4 regions of the Pseudomonas sp. D(2018) genome follow, and region 1 is predicted to be linked to each of the others. Evidence: riboswitches for the same ligand, from Rfam matches in the RefSeq annotation. Region 1 holds a riboswitch; each other region holds the start of a gene.

Evidence for each region. Region 1 has a riboswitch for cobalamin ahead of cobW (cobalamin biosynthesis protein CobW). Riboswitches for the same ligand answer to the same signal wherever they lie in the genome.
Region 2: it holds a riboswitch for cobalamin, as region 1 does, so the genes downstream of both, cobG (precorrin-3B synthase) here and cobW (cobalamin biosynthesis protein CobW) in region 1, are expected to answer to the same signal.
Region 3: it holds a riboswitch for cobalamin, as region 1 does, so the genes downstream of both, btuB (TonB-dependent vitamin B12 receptor) here and cobW (cobalamin biosynthesis protein CobW) in region 1, are expected to answer to the same signal.
Region 4: it holds a riboswitch for cobalamin, as region 1 does, so the genes downstream of both, FFS60_RS19695 (TonB-dependent siderophore receptor) here and cobW (cobalamin biosynthesis protein CobW) in region 1, are expected to answer to the same signal.

What each region holds. Positions count from the first base shown of each region.
Region 1 is NZ_SCOK01000085.1:4,630-9,369, reverse strand. It holds gene FFS60_RS27525 (CbtA family protein) at 1-249, opposite strand, end outside; gene FFS60_RS27520 (CbtB domain-containing protein) at 261-452, opposite strand; cobalamin riboswitch at 550-767, opposite strand; cobalamin riboswitch at 826-1,019, shown strand; gene cobW (cobalamin biosynthesis protein CobW) at 1,111-2,163, shown strand; gene cobN (cobaltochelatase subunit CobN) at 2,205-4,740, shown strand, end outside.
Region 2 is NZ_SCOK01000034.1:7,272-12,011, reverse strand. It holds gene FFS60_RS19730 (precorrin-2 C(20)-methyltransferase) at 1-496, opposite strand, end outside; gene FFS60_RS19725 (precorrin-8X methylmutase) at 493-1,119, opposite strand; gene cobG (precorrin-3B synthase) at 1,116-2,432, opposite strand; cobalamin riboswitch at 2,519-2,714, opposite strand; gene cbiE (precorrin-6y C5,15-methyltransferase (decarboxylating) subunit CbiE) at 2,795-3,994, shown strand; gene FFS60_RS19710 (cobalt-precorrin-5B (C(1))-methyltransferase) at 4,033-4,740, shown strand, end outside.
Region 3 is NZ_SCOK01000001.1:258,518-263,257, forward strand. It holds gene FFS60_RS01065 (cobyrinate a,c-diamide synthase) at 1-844, opposite strand, end outside; gene cobO (cob(I)yrinic acid a,c-diamide adenosyltransferase) at 908-1,519, opposite strand; gene btuB (TonB-dependent vitamin B12 receptor) at 1,531-3,402, opposite strand; cobalamin riboswitch at 3,468-3,679, opposite strand; gene FFS60_RS01080 (hypothetical protein) at 3,726-4,046, opposite strand; gene FFS60_RS01085 (O-methyltransferase) at 4,052-4,702, opposite strand; gene FFS60_RS01090 (C40 family peptidase) at 4,710-4,740, opposite strand, start outside.
Region 4 is NZ_SCOK01000034.1:1,161-5,900, forward strand. It holds gene FFS60_RS19685 (ABC transporter substrate-binding protein) at 1-860, opposite strand, end outside; gene FFS60_RS19690 (ABC transporter ATP-binding protein) at 857-1,627, opposite strand; gene FFS60_RS19695 (TonB-dependent siderophore receptor) at 1,627-3,744, opposite strand; cobalamin riboswitch at 3,854-4,061, opposite strand; gene FFS60_RS19700 (ferredoxin) at 4,290-4,740, opposite strand, start outside.

The DNA.
Region 1 (4,740 bases):
GCCACCCGTGGAGAGGGTGCGCTGCCAACCATCTTCCGGCGCCCAGGCTTCGGCGCTGTGTTCGTGGGTATGGGCCACGGCAGCTCCACCATGCTCATGGTCGTGCTCAACCTGAGCGACAGGTTCGGCGTTTTCATAGGTTTCCGCCTGGAGAATCAGCGGGGTGACCCACAGGCTCTGCAACAGGGTCAGCACCAGGGCTGCGATCAGACCAGCGAAACCGGCGGTCTGGGCGATGCGCTTGATCATCCGGGAATCACTCAATGGCAGGGGAAGGCGGCACTGTGGCGAGTGTCGTGAGCGGCGTTGTGCATGGCCTCGATATGCGAGAAGCCGGCGAAATACACCAGGGACAGGCCGATCAGGCTGGCACCGATGGCCAGCAGCAGGCGTTGGGCCAGGGTCGAGGAAGAAGCGGCGGAATGGGACAGGGTGCGGCTGGACATGGAGATTCCCTCTGCGTTGCTAACGATACCGGCAGAGGAACGCGCGCGAGGGAAGCGGGCGCAGGAGCACCCCGATTTCCGGCTTGCGCCCGCCCACCGCGGGTTGCCAAAAAGCTGATCAGGCCGGTCTCCGGGCTCACGACGCCAGCCTGTGGCTGGACGGGCATGCCTTCCCATGCCGTGTCGGCACAGTGGCGTACTTAACCCTACGATCGCTTACCGTTGCGGGGGCAGCGTCGGACTAGTCCGAAAATGGACGCACCGACTTCCCGTTTCACCTCGCGTACGGCGACGCAAGGCACCTGAAAAAACCGTGCTAGGACATCACGAGTCCGACCAAGCGTCAACTGCCGTGATTGACCGTCGCCCAGGCGCTGCGTAGCCTTCGCCCTTTCGAGGTTCTCCGGCTGTACGCCGGAGCTAAGAGGGAACGTGGTCAAGGCCACGGCTGCCCCCGCAACTGTGAACGCCCCCAGGCCTTTCGAAACGCCACTGCGCAAGCGGGAAGGCGAAGGTGCCGCGCCAAGCGCAGGGTCGTGAGCCAGGAGACCTGCCTCGACGACATTCCAGACAACCGGGCGGGGTGATCCGGTGGCGAATCCGTTGCGCGGGGCGAGCCCCGCTGCGTTCGTCATGCCCGCCGACCGACCACGCAGAGGCGCGCATGAAAACCCTGGCCAAACTCCCCGTCACCATCGTCACCGGCTTCCTCGGCTCCGGTAAGACCACCCTCCTGCGCCACATGCTGGACAACGCTGAAGGCCGCCGTATCGCGGTGATCGTCAACGAGTTCGGCGAGCTGGGCATCGACGGCGAGATCCTCAAGCAGTGCTCTATCGGCTGCACCGAAGAAGAGGCCGTTGGCCGCGTCTTCGAGCTGGCCAACGGCTGCCTGTGCTGCACCGTGCAGGAAGAGTTCTTCCCGGTCATGCGCGAATTGGTAGCGCGCCGTGGCGACCTTGACCAGATCCTCATCGAAACCTCCGGCCTCGCCCTGCCCAAGCCGCTGGTGCAAGCCTTCCAGTGGCCGGAAATCCGCAACGCCTGCACCGTCGACGCCGTCATCACCGTGGTCGACAGCCCGGCCGTGGCCGCTGGCACCTTCGCCGCCCACCCCGAGCAGGTGGACGAGCAGCGCAAGCAGGACCCGAACCTCGACCATGAATCCCCCCTGCACGAACTGTTCGAAGACCAGTTGGCCAGCGCCGACCTGGTGATCCTCAACAAGGCCGACCTGCTCGACGCCGAGGCCCTGGCCGCCGTGCGCGCCGAGGTGGCCGAGGAACTGCCACCTGCGGTGAAGATCGTCGAAGCCAGCGCCGGCAAGCTGCCGCTCAGCGTGCTGCTGGGCCTGAACGCCGAGGCGGAACTGCACATCGACAGCCGCCCCACCCACCATGACCACGAAGGTCATGAAGACCACGACCACGACGAGTTCGACTCCTTTCACGTCGACCTGCCGGAAGTGGAAGAAGCCGCCCTGATCAAAGCCCTCGGCCAACTGGTGGTGCGCCACGACATCCTGCGCATCAAGGGCTTCGCCGCCATCCCCGGCAAACCCATGCGCCTGCTGATCCAGGGCGTCGGCAAGCGTTTCGACAAGCACTTCGACCGCAAGTGGCTGACCGACGAAACCCGCAGCACCCGCCTGGTGGTGATCGGTCAGGAACTGGATCAGGCAGTGATTGCCAACGAGCTGCGCACGGCTCTCGTATGAAACGCATTCAAATCCCCTCTCCCAGAGGGAAAGGGGAGTAAATGCACCTCCTGCGCACCCAACCCGGCGGCTTCGTCCCGGACGACGGCATCGCCCACCTGGCCCAGACACCCGCCGAACTGGTGATCCTCTGCAGCGGCGACTCGCACCTGGCGCTGCTGGCCGAGGCCGCCCGCGAATTGCCCGACGACTACCCGAGCCTGCGCCTGGCCAACCCCATGCAGTTGCAGAACCACGCCTCGGTGGACCTCTACGTCGACGAGGTGCTGCAGCATGCCAAGGTCATCCTGATCTCCGTTCATGGCGGCGTGGGTTACTGGCGCTACGGCATCGAGCAACTGGTGGCCCTGGCCGAACGGGGAGCGAAGCTGATCCTGGTGCCGGGAGACGACCGTCCCGACCCGGAGCTGGCCAGCCTGTGCACCGTTCCCGCGGAAGACGCCGAGCGCCTCTGGCAGTACTTGCGCCAGGGCGGCCTGGACAACGCCCGGCAGTTGTTCAACTGCCTGGCCAACCGCTGGTTCGACCGTGATTGCCCCTGGAACGAGCCTCAGGCCCTGCCCCGTGTCGCCCTCTACCACCCGCGCTTACGCCCGGCGCGGCTGGAAGACTGGCAGGCCGACTGGCGCTCCGATCAGCCGGTCGCCGCGCTCCTTTTCTATCGCACCCACTTGCAGGCCGCGAACACGGCCTTTATCGACGCTTTCTGCGAGCGCCTCGCCGCCCAGGGGCTGAATCCCCTGCCCATCGCCGTCGCCAGCCTCAAGGAAGCGGAGTGCTTGGCGGCTGTGGAAAACTGGCTGGACGCCGCGGGCGCCGGGCTGATCATCAACACCACCGGCTTTGCCCAGTCGAACCCGGACGCCCCCAGCCTGCGCCCGTTCCGCCGCGACATTCCGGTGCTGCAGGCCATCTGTTCGCTGGACAACGAACCGCTCTGGCGTGACAACCCGCAGGGCCTGGGTCCGCGCGACCTGGCCATGCACATCGCGCTGCCGGAGCTGGACGGTCGCATCATCACCCGCCCCATCAGCTTCAAGGGCCTGGCCTGGCGCAGCGAGCGCAGCCAGAGCGACGTGGTCTGCTACCTGCCGCAGCGGGAACGCATGGACTTCGTCGCCGAACTGGGACGACGCTGGTGCGCGCTTTCGCGCAAGGCCAATGCCGACAAGCGCGTGGCGCTGATCCTCGCCAACTACCCTACCCGCGACGGCCGTATCGGCAACGGCGTGGGCCTGGACACCCCGGCTGCCGCGCTGAACATCCTTCGCGCCCTGGAGGCCGAAGGCTATCCATTGGCCGGCCTGCCGGAGAGTGGCACCGCGCTTATCCACAGCCTGCTCGGTGGTGTCAGCAACGACCTGGACAGCCTCGATGCGCGCCCCTGCGCCCAGAGCCTGGCCCTTTCCGACTACCTCGCCTGCTTCGCCCGCCTGCCAGAGGCCAACCAGCGCGCGGTCATCGAGCGCTGGGGGGAGCCGCAGCAGGACCCGATGTTCCGCAGCGGTCGCATGATGGTGGCCGGCCTGCGCTTCGGCCTCGTTTTCGTCGGCATCCAGCCGGCGCGCGGCTACCAGCTCGACCCAGCGGCCATCTACCACGATGCCGACCTGGTGCCGCCCCACGGCTACCTCGCTTTCTACTTCTGGTTGCGCGACGTGTTCGCCGCCGATGCGCTGATCCACGTCGGCAAGCACGGCAACCTGGAATGGCTGCCGGGCAAGGGCGTCGGCCTGTCCGCCGAATGCTGGCCGGACGCGGCGATGGGTCCGCTGCCGAACATCTACCCGTTCATCGTCAACGACCCCGGCGAAGGCGCGCAGGCCAAGCGCCGCGCCCAGGCGGTGATCATCGATCACCTGATGCCACCGCTGACCCGCGCCGAGAATTACGGCCCGCTGCGCGACCTCGAGCGCCTGGCCGACGAGTACTACGACGCCTCCTTGCTCGACCCGCGCCGCGCCGTGCAGCTGCGCGGAGAAATCCTCGAACTGGTGAAGGCAACGGCCCTGGATCGCGAACTGAACCTGGTCATCAGCGACGACCCGGAGAGCTGGTTGCCGCAGCTGGACGCCTACCTCTGCGACCTCAAGGAATCGCAGATCCGCGACGGCCTCCACGTGTTTGGCGAATCTCCCGCAGGACGCTTGCGCGACGACACGCTGCTGTCCCTGGTGCGCATCCCTCGTGGCGACGGCAAGGGCGCCAACGCCAGCCTGCTGCGCGCCCTGGCCAACGACCTGCAACTGGGCCGCGACCCGCTCGACCTCAATTGGGCCGAACCCTGGGAAGGCCCCCGCCCGGCATGGCTGGACGCAGTCAGCAATGAGCCCTGGCGCAGCAATGGCGACACACGCGAACGTCTGGAGCTGCTGGCCCTGGGCCTGATCCAGACCACTGACTTCGGCTCCATCGGCCCGGCCAGCGATGCGGTTATCCACAACCTGCGCGCCGTCATCGCCCCCACCCTGGACGCCTGTGGCGATGCCGAGATCGGCGGCGTCCTGGCGGCGCTGGAAGGTCGCTTCGTCCCGCCCGGCCCCAGCGGCGCGCCCAGTCGCGGACGTCTCGACGTGC
Region 2 (4,740 bases), on a different contig from region 1:
GCACCGAGAGGCTCTGGTTGCGGTACACCAGGGGCAGGCCGAGCACCGCCGCGCTGCCCAGCATGGAACAGACACCAGGCACCACTTCCACCTCGTAGCGCTCGGCCAGGCGGTCGTGCAGGTACATGTAGGAGCCGTAGAAGAAGGGGTCGCCCTCGCAGATCACCGCCACGTCGCGGCCGGCGTCCAGGTGCTGGGCTACCTGCTCGGCGGCGGTGTCGTAGAAGTCGCTGATCACGGTTTCGTAGGACAGCGGCGGCTCCAGTTTTTCGGTGGTGACCGGATAGACCAGCGGCATGCGCTGCTGGGTGTCGGTCAGGTGCTGCTCGATGATGCCGAAGGCGTTGCCGCCCTGGCCCTGGCTGGCCTTTGCCTTGGCCACGAAGTAGCCCACCACCGGCGCCGATTGCAGCAGGCGCAGCGCCTTGAGGGTGATCAGTTCCGGGTCGCCGGGGCCTACTCCGAGGCCGATCAGCCGTCCTTTGCCGCTCATCATTCCACCTCCGTGGCCAGGGCGTTGACCGCCGCTGCCGCCATGGCGCTGCCACCGCGACGGCCGCGCACGATCACATAGGGCACGCCACGGCTGTCGGCGGCGAGCATCTCCTTGGACTCCGCCGCGCCGACGAAGCCCACCGGGAAGCCGAGGATCAGTGCCGGTTTCGGTGCGCCCGCGTCGAGCATCTCCAGCAGATAGAAGAGTGCGGTGGGGGCATTGCCGATCACCACCACGCTGCCTTCCAGGTGTTCGCGCCAGTGCTCAAGCGCCACTGCCGAGCGGGTGTTGCCCCGTTCGCGCGCCAGCTCCGGCACGCCGGGGTCATTGAGGGTGCAGATGACCGGGTTGTCCGCCGGCAGGCGGGCGCGGGTGATGCCCTCGGCCACCATGCGCGCATCGCAGAGAATCGGTGCGCCATTGGCAATGGCCGCGCGCCCGGCCGCTCCGGCACCCGGGGAGAAGCGCAGGTCTTCCACCACGTCGACCATGCCGCAGGCGTGGATTACCCGCACTGCGAGCTTTTCCAGGTCGGCGGGGATTCCGGCGAGGTTGGCTTCGGCGCGGATGATGGAAAAGGAGTTGCGATAGATCTCCTGACCATCGCGGATGTACTCGATCATGGGGTGGAACTCCAGGTGTCAGGAGGGGAGGCCAGGCGTTTGCCGGCCTCCTGAAGGCTGATGTCGCGCGCCAGCAGTTGGCCAAAGCCATCGCCGCCGCGCTGATAGAGGTCATAGCGGCCCGGGCCCCTGGCCAGCAGGGTGAAGGGCGCCACATGGGCGGCGGCGCAGGAGCGCGGGCAGCCGCTGAGGTGAACCAACGCGCCAGGTGGCAGCAGCGGCGCCAGAAGCAGGGCGTCGGCCTTGGTATCGGCCAGGCCCTTGGCGCAACCGGCGGAACCGGTGCAGGCGATCAGTCGCGCCAGGGGCTCGCTCGCTTCCGTGGCGAGGCCCAGATGACGCATGGCGTTCAGGACGAATTCGGCATCCTGGGCATTGGGCAGCAGCACCGATTGCCAGGGCGTCAGGCGCAGGCTGCCGTCGCCCTGTCCATCGGCGAGATCGGCGAGGGCGGCGAGCTGTGTTGAGTCCAGGCGACCCAGCGCCGGCGCACCGCCGACATGGTGGCCGTCGCGTATCCCCAGGTGGGCGAAGGGTTGCGGGGCAGGGCGGTGCCAGTTGCCGACCGGCAGCAACGGTACGTCCAGCCGCTGTTGCAGGCGCAACAACAGGTCGCCCTCCGGGTGTTCGGCAAGCAGGTGGCGCATGCGCGTCTGCTCGGGCCTGGCCAGTTCGAGGAACAGTTCCAGCAGGGCTTCCGCCAGCGCTGGAACCTGATCGCGCGGCACGGAGGCCAGGGCGGGAGCGTCGTCGGCGGCTCGTGGTGGGCAGCCGGCCAGCCCGAAGGCGAACAGCGCGTGGTCACCGTCACCCATGGCCGACAGCCAGAGATCGTGGGGATGCTCCAGCATCGCCATGGATTCGCCGCCATCCAGCAACAGGGCGAACTTGGGCGAGAGGGCATGGAAGTGCGCCTTGTCCTGCAGCAGGGCGAGGATTTGCCCGGCAAGCGCCGAGATATCCACAAGGGCGGAGGCATCCAGGCCGGCCAGCGGGCTGACCATCAGATTGCGCACATCGTCGGCGCCGGGGGAGCCTGCGCCCAGGCCGGCGGCCAGGAGGGCGTCGATCAGCGCCTGCTCGGCGCCGGGCTTCACACCACGAATCTGCAGATTGGAACGGTTGGTGGCCTCGATCACCCCCCCGGCGTAGGCACTCGCGGCGGTCGCGATGGCGCGGGCCTGAACCGAGCTCAGGTGCCCGCAGGGCAGCTTGATCCGGCAGATGCCGCCGTCCTTCGCCTGGACGATACGCAGCAGCCCCGGGCAGGCCGAGGGGCGGATGGATAGCGATGTGGGCCGGGCGTACTTCACTCAGGTCACCATGGTTGGCGTCGCGGCGACCCGGGCCCCTGAGTCAGGGACAACGTTGCATCGATACACCCCGCTCGATGCGTACACACGCGACTGGTCCCACCGGCAGGTCTCCTGGCTGGCAGGTCATCATCCATTGCGGCCTTCCCGAACGGGGTTCAGTGGCCTGAAATGCATGGACTCGCTGCTTACAGTTGCGGGGGCAGCCACGGCTCGACCGTGTTCCCTCTTAGGCTGGGGCTCGTCAGGTGAGCGCCAGCGACCGATGAAGGGCGCTATTATGCCCGCTTTGCCCGGACCTATGAAAAGGCTGCCTGTCGGGAGCCGAACGGCCCATGCAATTTCGTACTCGAGGACAACAGATGCAGCCCTGGCTGACCGTGGTGGGAATTGGCGAAGACGGCTACGCGGGCCTCGGCAAGGCCGCGCGCCACGCCCTGCTGGGCGCCGCCGAAGTAGTCGGTGGCCCGCGCCAGCTCGACCTCCTGCCGCGCTGCATCCGCGCGCGTCGTAGCCCCTGGCCAAGCCCCTTTTCCCTGGCTCCGGTGCTGGAAAAACGCGGCACTCCGGTCTGCGTGCTGGCCAGCGGCGACCCCATGCTGTTCGGTGTCGGTGCCAGCTTGGCGCGGCAGGTGGCTGCGGAGGAGATGCGGGTGATCCCGGCGCCATCGTCCTATTCGCTGGCCGCCGCGCGGCTGGGCTGGCCGCTGCAGGACGTGACCCTGCTCTCGGTCGTCGCCCGTCCCCTGGCTGCGTTGAATGCTCACCTTCACGTTGGCGCCCGCCTGCTGGTGCTGAGCAATGACGGCAGCAGCCCGGCGGCCATCGCCGCGTTGTTGGCCGAGCGTGGTTTCGGCCCGAGTCGGCTCAGCGTGCTGGAACACCTGGGGGGCGAACGTGAACGACGCATCGACGGCATCGCCAGCGACTGGTCCCTCACCGAGGCTGCCGCGCTCAATCTGCTGGCGGTCGAAGTGCACCCCGACGAAGGCACTCGCTCGCTGCCGCTGACCACCGGCCTGCCCGACGACGCCTACCGCCACGACGGCCAGCTCACCAAGCGTGATGTCCGCGCCGTCACCCTGGCGCGGCTGGCGCCACGTCCTGGCGAGCTGCTCTGGGATGTAGGCGCCGGTTGTGGCTCCATCGGCATCGAGTGGATGCGCGCACACCCGGGTTGTCGTGCCATTGCCATCGAAGCCAACGAAGGCCGCCAGGCACATATCCGCCACAACCGCGATGCCCTTGGTGTGCCCGGTCTGCAACTGGTCGCCGGTCAGGCCCCGGTGGCGCTGGAGGGCTTGCCCGCGCCGGATGCCATTTTCATCGGCGGCGGCGTCACCGAGCCCGGTGTGCTGGACGCTTGCTGGAACCAGCTCAAGCCCGGCGGTCGCCTGGTCGCCAACGCCGTGACTCTGCAGAGCGAAGCTATGCTGGTAGCCTTTCGCGAGCTGCACGGCGGCGAACTCACCCGCATCGCCGTCGCCCAGGCACAGCCGCTGGGCGGCTTCGATACCTGGCGTTCGGCGTTGCCGATTACCTTGCTTGAAGTGACCAAGTGATCCCTAGGTAAAACCCTTGAGCGGACCCGCCATTCTCCATGCGTGACGAAACCCCCGAACAACCCGCTCCCCTGCGCAGTGGCTACACCACTGGCAGCTGCGCCACGGCCACCAGTCTGGCCGCGGCGCGCCTGCTCTTGGGCGGCGTGGCGGCGGATGCGGTGGAGATCGTCCTGCCCAAGGGCCAGCAGGTGCTGATGCGCCTGGAGTTCTGTCGCTTGATCGAGGGCGGAGCCGAGGCAGGCACCCTGAAGGACGCTGGCGACGACCCGGACGTGACCCATGGCGCGCTGATCTACGCCCAGGTGCGCCTGGCTACCGCGCCGGGTGTGCGTTTCCATGCCGGCCCCGGCGTAGGCACCGTCACCAAACCCGGCCTGACACTGGCCGTGGGCGAGCCGGCGATCAATCCGGTACCCCGGCAGATGATGATTGAGCACCTCACTCGACTCGCTGGCGACCACGGGTTTGCCGGCGGCTTCGAGGTGACGATCTGCGTCGAGGGCGGCGAGGCGCTGGCGCTGAAAACCATGAACCCGCGCCTCGGCATTCTCGGCGGCCTTTCCATCCTGGGCACCACCGGAATCGTCCGACCGTTCTCCTGTTCGGCCTATATCGCATCGATCCATCAGGGCATCGATGTCGCCCGCGCCAACGGCTTCACCCACCTGGCGGCCTGCACCGGCAACGCCAGCGAAGACGCCATGCGTCGTCGCTACCACATGGACGACACCGCGCTGATCGAG
Region 3 (4,740 bases), on a different contig from region 1:
AGAAGAACACCAGCTCGGCCCCCAGGCGCTGGAGCAAGTCCAGGTTGGCCTGATAGAGAAAGGCGAAGGAGGTATCCCGCGCCACGCCGATGCGCACACCAGCCAGACCGTCACCCAGCGCCTGCGGCTCGGGGGCGCTGAAGTTCACCGCCGGGGGCAGGGCCACTTCCGCGCTGGCAGCCAGGGCGTCGGCGGCGGCGTCGAGGCGCGCATCCAGGTCGGCCAGTTCCTCGGCCTGCACCAGGCCCAGGTGGCGGCTGGGCAACTCCACATCGGCGCTGCGCGGCAGGGAGCCGTACCAGCGGATCCAGTCCGGCAGGCTGTTGCGGATCAGGTCACTGTGGCGCTGGCTGCCAACCCGGTTGCCGAGCACGCCGGCAAAAGGCAGGCCGGGCTGGTAGGTGGCCAGCCCCACGGCCAGGGCACCGAAGGTCTGCGCCATGGCGGCGCCATTGATCACACCCAGCACCGGCACGCCAAAGTGACGCGCCAGATCGGCCGCCGAGGGCGAGCCGTCGAACAGCCCCATCACGCCCTCGATCAGGATCAGGTCGGCCTCCCCTGCGGCTTCCCAGAGCAAGCGGCGACTTTCCGCCTCGCCCACCATCCACAGGTCCAACTGATAGACCGGTGCGCCCGACGCGCGAGCGAGGATCATCGGGTCGAGGAAATCCGGCCCGCACTTGAACACCCGTACCCGCTTGCCTTGTCGGGTGTGCAGGCGTGCGAGCGCGGCGGTGATCGTGGTCTTGCCCTGGCCGGAAGCGGGAGCGGCGATCAGCAGGGCGGGACATTGTCTCCCCTCTCCCGCTGGGAGAGGAGTGAGGGATTTCGCGTCAGGCATGGGTGGCCCTCTCCCCGGCCCTCTCCCGGAGAGAGGGGGTAAATGCAGCGACGGTGCCCGACATCAGAACTCCACGCCCTTCTGGGCCTTAACGCCGGCCTTGAAGGCGTGCTTGACCAGGCTCATCTCAGTAACGGTGTCGGCGGCGTCGATCAGGCCCTGGGGCGCGCCCCGGCCGGTCGCGACCACGTGCTGGTGTTCAGGACGGGACTCAATGTCGCGCAGCACCTCGTCCAACTCCAGGTAGCCGTGCTTAAGGGCGATGTTCAGCTCGTCCAGCACTACCAGGCCGATCTGCGGGTCGTCCAGCAGGCTGCGGGCAACGGCCCAGGCGGCACGGGCCTTCTCGATGTCGCGCTGGCGGTCCTGGGTGTCCCAGGTGTAGCCCTCGCCCATCACGTGGTAGCTGACCTCTTCGGGGAAGCGGCGGAAGAAGTTCTCTTCACCGGTGGACATGCCGCCCTTGATGAACTGCACCACCCCCACCTTGAGGCCGTGCCCCAAGGCGCGGGCGACCATGCCAAAGGCCGAACTGCTCTTGCCCTTGCCGTTGCCGGTATGAACCAGCAGCAGGCCGTATTCGTCCTGGGCCTGGGCGATCTTCTCGTCGACCACGGCCTTCTTGCGTTGCATGCGGGCCTTGTGGCGGACATCGCGATCTGCGGATTCGGTCATGGGTGATCCCCTCAAAGCGCTTGATAGCGAACGCTGAAAAACACTGCCTGCCCCGGCTGGTTGTAGTCCAGAGCGGTTTCATAGTCGGCGTCCAGCAGGTTGGTCACTTTGGCCTGCAGGCGCCACTCCTCGGTCAGCCAGTACTCGCCGCGCAGGTCGACGGTAGCGTAGCCGGCCACGCGTTCGCGGTTGGCCAGGTCGTTGTAGCTGCGACCCTCGGCATGCAGCGTGGCGCCGATGCCGAAGCGGCCGAAGCGGCGGTCCAGGTCCAGATTGAACACCTCGCGCGCACGACGCGGCAGATCGTTGCCCGAATTGGCGCCGGACTCGCGATTCTGCGGATCGAGGAAGGTGGCGTTGGCGTTCCAGTCCCAGCCCAGCCACTGGCTACCGAGGACCAGCTCCAGGCCGTCGATGCGCGCCTTGCCGATGTTGTTGGGGCCGCCATAGAGGCCGAGGGTGGAGTCGTAGGCGATCAGGTCGTCCACATGGGTACGGTAGGCGTTGATCGACCAGCGGCCCCAGTCGTGTTGACCGGCAAGGCCAGCTTCGAAGCTTTCCGAGGTTTCCGCGTCCAGGTCGGGGTTGCCGTAGCCCGGGTAGTACAGCTCGTTGAAGCTGGGCGCCTTGAAGGCGGTGCCGTAGCTCAGGCTGAAGCGCACGGCGTCGGTCAGGGCGTAGCCCCAGGCGGCATTGCCGGTGTCGTGGGTGCCGAACTGCTCGTTGTCGTCGCGACGCAGACTGAGTTGCCAGTCCTGGCGGCCGTACTCACCCAGGTACTGGGCGAACCAGCCCTTGTTCAGGCGGGAATCTTTCTCGAAGGCCGTGGAGCTGCTGACCCGGTCACGCTGCCAGTCGTAGCCGAGGGTCAGTACATGCCCTTCGGCCAGGGTAAGGTCGTTGAGCCAGGAGGCGCTGTCCCGCTTGGAATCGAAGCGCGCATCGAACACGCCGTCGGTCCAACTGGTGGATTTGTCTTCGCTACGGCCGGCCTGCAGGGTCACATCCCAGATTTCGACCGGACTGAAGCGCGCACGACCACCCAACAGTTCCTGGCGGTTGTCGGCATTAGCGTTGTGGCCGCCCAGCGGGTGGAAGAAGCCGAACTGGTCGATGTCGTCGTAGTCGTTGTGCGCCTTGGCGCGCATCAGCGTGCCGTCCAGTTCCAGACCATTCTCGAACCGGTAACCGGCGCGCAGGCTGCCGGAAAGGTTGCGGTAGCCGTCGGCATCGGGCTCGTAGTAATCACTGCCCAGGCGCCGGGAATTGATGCCGTCGGTGTCCTGGCTGCTAACGCCGAGGCTGTACCAGGCTTTGCCATCGCCACCGGACACGCCAGCGCTGCCTTCATAACTGTCGTGAGTGCCGTAGCCTGCGGAGAACCAAGGCTTGGCCCCTTCCTTGCCACCTTTGCGGGTGAATATCTGGATCACGCCGCCAATGGCTTCGGAGCCATAAAGGCTGGAGCGCGGCCCACGGACGACCTCGATGCGTTCGATCAGCTCGACAGGCAGGTCCTGGAAGGCCGTCAGCCCGGCGCTCACCGAGCCGACCTTGACGCCATCGATCAGCACCAACACGTGATCGGACTCTGTGCCGCGCATGAACAGCGTGGTGTTCTTGCCCGGCCCACCGTTATTGCTGAGGGTGACGCCCGGCACCTTGCGCAGCAGGTCGGGGACGGACTGTGCCTGGCTGCGCTCGATCTCTTCGCGGTCGATCACGGTGGTGGCAGCAAGACTGGCGCGCACCGGCTGCTCGCTGCGGGTGGCGGTGACGACCTGCTCATCCAGCGTCAGGGGCGCTGCGGCCAGGAAAGGGGAAACGGACGTACCGCCGAGCAGCGCAAGCGCCGCCGGCCTGATGAAAGGCTTGCGAATCAAGGTTGGATCTCCGTCGTGCCACCCGCGCGACATCTGTAGGGGGTACTGCATGCGGAAGGCTCCGCGATGCCCAGGTTGCGACAGGCCGGTCTCCGGGCTTGCGAGTGGAGCTGAGCTCCTGTGCCGCGCCTTCCCATGCGTTAGCACAGTGGCCGATTGCGACTTCTACTCGCCTACCGTTGCGGGGGCAGCGCCGGATTCTTCATCGGAATGGACCGGCTTCCCTGTTTCACCCCGTAGTTCAGAACCACGGGGCACCTGAGGCAGCGGCGAAGGTTAGAGGGTGCGCGGGGTAGCGTCAAATGCTAGCGGACACGTGCCATTCAGTGCCTCGGATTGAAGCCGGCGGGTTTGCCCGCCAGCCAGTCGACGAAGGTGCGCAGGCGCTCGTCACCCAACAGGGCCTCCCGGCTGTTGTAGTTCAGGGCCAGCTCCTTTTCGCTGAACAGCTTGTGGATCTGGTTGTGGCAGGGCCTGCACACCCAGAGGGTGGCGGTGATGCGCTCGTTTTTCGCGTAGCGCTTCTGCACGTAGGGCTTGTCGTGCAGGGCCTTGGGAATCAGGTGATGACGGGTGAGCGCGGCAGGCCGGCCACACAACTCGCAGGCATCGGGCTGGGGCGGCAGGCGTATCGGTTCGGGCATACCCGTCAGCGCTTGCGGCAGAGCGTCAGGCCATCGCCCACGGGCAGCAGCGACAGGTCGATGCGCTCATCAGTCTTCAGGGTCAGATTCAGGGCCTGAATGGCGCGGGTGTCGGCGCTGTCCGGCTCGGCTTCCAGCACGCGACCGCTCCAGAGCACGTTATCGAAAAGGATCATCCCGCCCTGGCGCACCAGGCGCAGGGCCTCTTCCAGGTAGGCCGGATAGTTGGCCTTGTCGGCGTCGATGAAAATCAGGTCGAGGCTGTCATCTTCCAGGCTCGCCAGGGTATCCAGTGCCGGCGCCAGGCGCAGCTCGATGCGTTCGGCCAGCCCCGCCTCCTGCCAATAGCGACGGGCGATGGCGTTGTAGTCGCCGGGCAGGTCACAGCAGATCATCCGGCCGTCAGCCGGCAGTTCCGCCGCCATGCACAGGGCACTGTAACCGGTGAAGGTGCCCACTTCGAGAATGCGACGAGCGCCGGTGAGTTTGACCAGCAAGGCCATGAACTGGCCCTGCTCCGGGGCGATCTGCCAGCGCGCCATGGGCATGACGGCGGTTTCGGCGCGCAGCCGCTGCAACAGCGGCGTGTCCCGTAGCGAAACATCGAGGAGATAGCCGTAGAGGGCGTCGTCGAGGTTCAGCGTGCGGTTGGTCATGACAACCTCAGTGGGATTGGGCCAGGCGTGGATCGAAG
Region 4 (4,740 bases), on a different contig from region 1:
CGCTTCTCGCGGATCGCACGCACCTGCTGCAGTGCCGGGTGGCTGAGGAGGAATTCGCGCTTCTGCTCGGCACTGACCACGCCGTAGTCGACGATCAGGATCACCTCCGGGTCGCGCTCCACCACCGTTTCCCAGTTCACCCGCGACCAGCTCGAAGCCAGATCGTCCATCAGGTTGCGTCCACCGGCCGCCTCGATCAGCGCCTGCGGCATGGCCAGGCGACCCGCCGTGAAGGGTCGGTCCTCACCGCTGTCATAGAGGAATACGCTCGGCGCCGGCACGTCTTTCGGCACGCGTTGACGCACCCGTTCCACCCGGCCACGCAGGTCGCTCACCAGCGCGTCGGCGCGCGGCTCCACATCGAAGATGCGCCCCAGGTTGAGCAGGTCGGCGTAGAGATCCTCGAGACGCGCGGCGTCACGCGGCATCACGTGGGCACAGGACTCGGTCAGCTCGTACACCGGAATGCCCAGCGGCGCGAGCGTGGCCGGCGTGACCTCGCCCCCCACGTGCATGCCGTAGTTCCAGCCGGCGAAGAACAGGTCGGCACCGGCATTCAGCAGGTTTTCCACCGAGGGGTAGCGCGGCGCCAGTTCCGGCAGGCCGGTCAGTTGCGCGCGGAAATCCTCATCCAGGGTCTTCCAGCCGCTGATGCCGCTGTAGCCCGCCATGTTCGGGCGCAGGCCGAGGGCGAGCAGCATGCCGGTCAGGTTGACGTCCTGGCTGACGGCGCGCTGCGGCGCACGCTCGAAACGCACTTCACGCTGGCAACTGGTGATGGTGACCGGGTAGTGCCCGGCCTGGGTGAAAGTGGCGACGAACAGCAGGCTTGCGCCCAGGGACATGAGAAATGGCTTCATCGGGTGATCCAGGTAATCCGTGGGTGACCGGCAACGGGATGGAGGTCCACCAGCGCCTCGGTGCCGAACACCTGCAGCAGCAGGTCTTCTGTCAGCACGTCGGCCGGTGCGCCGCTGGCCACCAGGCGGCCGCCGTCGAGCACATGGAGGCGGTCGCAGAAAGCGGCGGCCAGGTTGAGGTCGTGGAAGCTGGCGAGAACACCCAGCCCCAGGCTGCGGAGCTGGCGCAGCAGGTCCAGTTGGTAGCGCGGGTCCAGGTGGTTGGTGGGCTCGTCGAGGATCAGGACCTGCGGTTGCTGCACCAGGGCGCGGGCCAACAGCACGCGCTGCTTCTCGCCGCCGGACAGGTTTTCGAAGGGCTGGATGCGGCGCTCCACCAACCCCACACGCGCCAGCGCCTCATCCACCAGGCGCTGGTCTTCTTCGCTGTCACCGTCCAGCAACCCCTTGTGCGGCATGCGTCCCATGGCGACCACCTCGGCCACGCTGAGGCCGAAGTCCTGGGGAAACTCCTGCAGGACCACGGCGATGCGCTGGGCGCTCCAGCGTGGTGATTGCCGCCAGAGGTTGGCGCCCTCCAGCTCGACGCGGCCCTGCTGGGGGCGATGGAAGCGATAGGCGCAACGCAGCAGGCTGGTCTTGCCGCTGCCGTTGGGGCCGATGAGCCCGACGAATTCGCCCTCCCCCACCGCCATCTCGACGCCTTCCAGCAAGGACTGGCCCGGGCTCGGAGCCCAGGCCAGGTCGTGCAGCGAAAGGCGCGCCATCAGAACGTGATGTCCGTGGTGACGAAGAACGAGCGCGGCTCGCCGAGGAACCACTGCTGGCCGCTGTTGGTCTGGCTCACCGCGTACTGGCGGTCGAACAGGTTGTTCAGCTCCAGGCCCAGGGTCAGCTGGGGCGTGGCGCGCCAGCTCAGGTTGGCGTCTGCCACGGTGTAGCCGGGCACCTCGATCTGGTTGGCGGTGTCGGCGTAGCGGTCATCCACGTAGCGCAGGCCGGCGCCCGCGCGAACATTGCCGGGCAGCGCCTTGTTCACCCAAAGGTTGGCGGTGCGACGCGGCACGTCCACCGGGCGATTGCCGGCGCGGGAAACGCCGCCCTGATAGAACTCGTCGTATTCGGCGCGTACCACCGAGGCGTTGGCCGACACCTGCCAGCCTCGGGCCAGGCTCAGCTCCAGGCTGGCTTCGATGCCGTCGGCGGATTGCTGGCCGATCTGCTCGGCGACACGGGTCACCGGGTCGGTGGTCAGCAGCTTCTCCTTGACGATGTGGTAGCCGGCCACCGTCCACTGCCCGCGCCCTTCCCAGAACTGCTGCTTGAAGCCGAGCTCGGTCTGACGGGCCTCGGTGAGGTCCATCTGCTGTTGGGTCGGGTTGAGGCTGATGAGGTTGTTCACCCCGTCCTTGCTGGTGCCGTACTGGCCGTAGAGCGAGGCATTCGGCGTCAGTGCGTAGACCAGGCCCGCGCGCCAGTTGCCGCCGGAAAGGCTGCGGTCGCTGCGGGTGCCGGCGCGCAGATCGTCACGGTCGATGTGCACCTGGTCGCGGCGCGCACCGGTGATCAGGGACCAGCGCTCGCTGAGCTGCAGCTGATTCTCGGCGAACAGGGCGAAGGTGCGGGTCTGGCTGCGCGAGTGCGGGCGGTACGCGGACGCGCTCTGGTAATAGCCAGGCGCCGGGTTCCAGGGGTCGATGTAGTCGCCGCCGATATCGTTGTAGGGCGAGTTGTTGGTCAGGTCGAAGCGGATGCGGTTGACCTCGGTGCCCACCAGGGTGCGGCTGGCCAGACCCAACAGCGAATGATCGAAGGTGAAGGTCTGGCGATCGCCGATCTGCTGCTGATGGTGCTTGATGCGCAGGTAGTCGCTGCGCAGCATGTCCTCGCGGCTGTCGTCCCAGGTGTAGGCCTCGGCATTGCGCCAGTAGCGCCGCGACTTCAGGTAGTAGAGCTGGTTGCTGGCGCTGACCTGGTCGGAGAGGGTCCAGTCGGTGGTCAGGCGGGTCCACTGGTCGTTGTAGTGCTGCTCGGCATTGCGCAGGTTGTAGTTCTTCTCCCGCAGGCTCTCGCGGTAGCGGCCGTTGATCAGCGGGGTGCCGAAGTAGCTGCCGGGCTCCAGGTCGCCCTGGTCATGGGCCAGGGTAAAGGCCAGGTCGTCGCTGGCCTGCCAGCGCAGGGCGGCACCCAAGCTCAGGCTCCGGGCATCGCCCCGGTCCACCCAGCCCTGGGTCGCCTGGCGGTTGACGGTGGCGCGGTAGCTCAGGCTGTCGCTGAGGGAGCCGCCGCTGTCCAGGGCGAACTGGCTGCGATCGTAGGAGCCGTAGCCCAGGCGCACCTGGTTGCGGATTTCGCCCTCGAAGGGCGTCTTCGACAGGTAGTTGATCACCGCCCCGGTAGCGCCTTCGCCATAGAGACTGGAGGCCGGACCGCGCAACACCTCGATGCCCTCCAGTTGCCAGGGATCGGTGGGGAACGTGGTGGTGCCCATGCCGGTGTAGAGGCGGATGCCGTCGAACAGTTGCATCACCGAGGCATGCCCGGTGAAGCCCCGCGCCGAGAGGCCGGTGCCACCATCGCCGGGGGTGCCGATGAAGCTGAGGCCGGGGGTGCGGGTCACGGCGTCCTGGGCGCTGCGGGCATTGCGCTCGCGCAGGGTGTCGCCGCTGAGGGAGGTGGTGCTGGCCGGGGTTTCCAACGCGGAGAGGCCGAGCCGCGAAGCGGTTGACTGGGACTTGTGCAGATCGGTTTCGGCAGGTTCCAGGACCTGGCCATCGACCTGGGTGGCCGGCAGGCTCAGGGCCGGGGATTCAGCGAAGGCCGAGGATGTCGCCAGCAGGCCGGCGAGGACGAACAGGGATGAAGACTGGGGATAGCGCGCCATGGGAATTCCAATTCAGGGTGCAAGGCACGGCAATCCCGATGGAACGCGCAAAAGCAGACGCGGGCGCGCAGGCACCCACGGTCAGCGTCAACGCCCGCCCACCGCGGGTTGCCAAACGAATGCCTCAGGCCGGTCTCCGGGCTTGTGAGGGTCATGAAAACCTCGCCTTCCCATGCTGTGCAGCACAGTGGCCTGTTGAGGGTTTCGCTCACTTACCGTTGCGGGGGCAGCGCCGGACTGGTTCCTCTCGGAACGCACCGGCTTCCCGTTTAACCTCACGCGCGGCGGCGTGAGACACCTGAAGCGGCGCGGATAGGAACATTCGTGGGTGGGGGAGTCAAGCTCAGCCCCGGCGAGAAACCCGCAATAATCCCGGTGCGCAAACTGGATAGTCGGGCGGCTCCCAGTCTCCTGGGGCGCAATGGAGCCATTCGCTCAGAACATCCGAAGGTGATCGCTGAACACGCCAATCTCAGCGATGTGAGGTTGCAGGCGGCAACGTTCAATGCCCCTTACCAGGTTCGCCGGGACACTTCCCGGCGCCCCTACGTCTTAATCAGCAAATCCGGTACTTGGCGCTCTTCCACGATCCGCTCCTGCACCCAGCGCAGGACCTCTTCCTCGTCGCGCATCCGGTACCACTCCCCGTCGGGATAGAGGCTGGCGGTAGGGCCGAGGTCGCAGGGGAACTGGCACTGGGTACGGGTGATGTGCACGCCGCCTTCACACTCCAGCTTGCCCGTGGCCTTGAGGGTTTCGCGCAGCTTCTTCCACAACGGCAACGCACCACGGCGGGTGCAGCGGGGGCCGTTGCACAGCAGCAGGCGGCGGGCATGGGGCGGAATGCAGGACCAGGCGTGGCTGGCGGGAATCGCCGGCACACTCGCGCACTCCAGGTGCAGTTCGGCACGCCCGGCCAGTGCACAAGCGGCGCCGGCCGGATCGCTGTCGAACTGGCCGAGGAGGCTGGCGACGAAGAGGTGCTCCGGAGCGCCC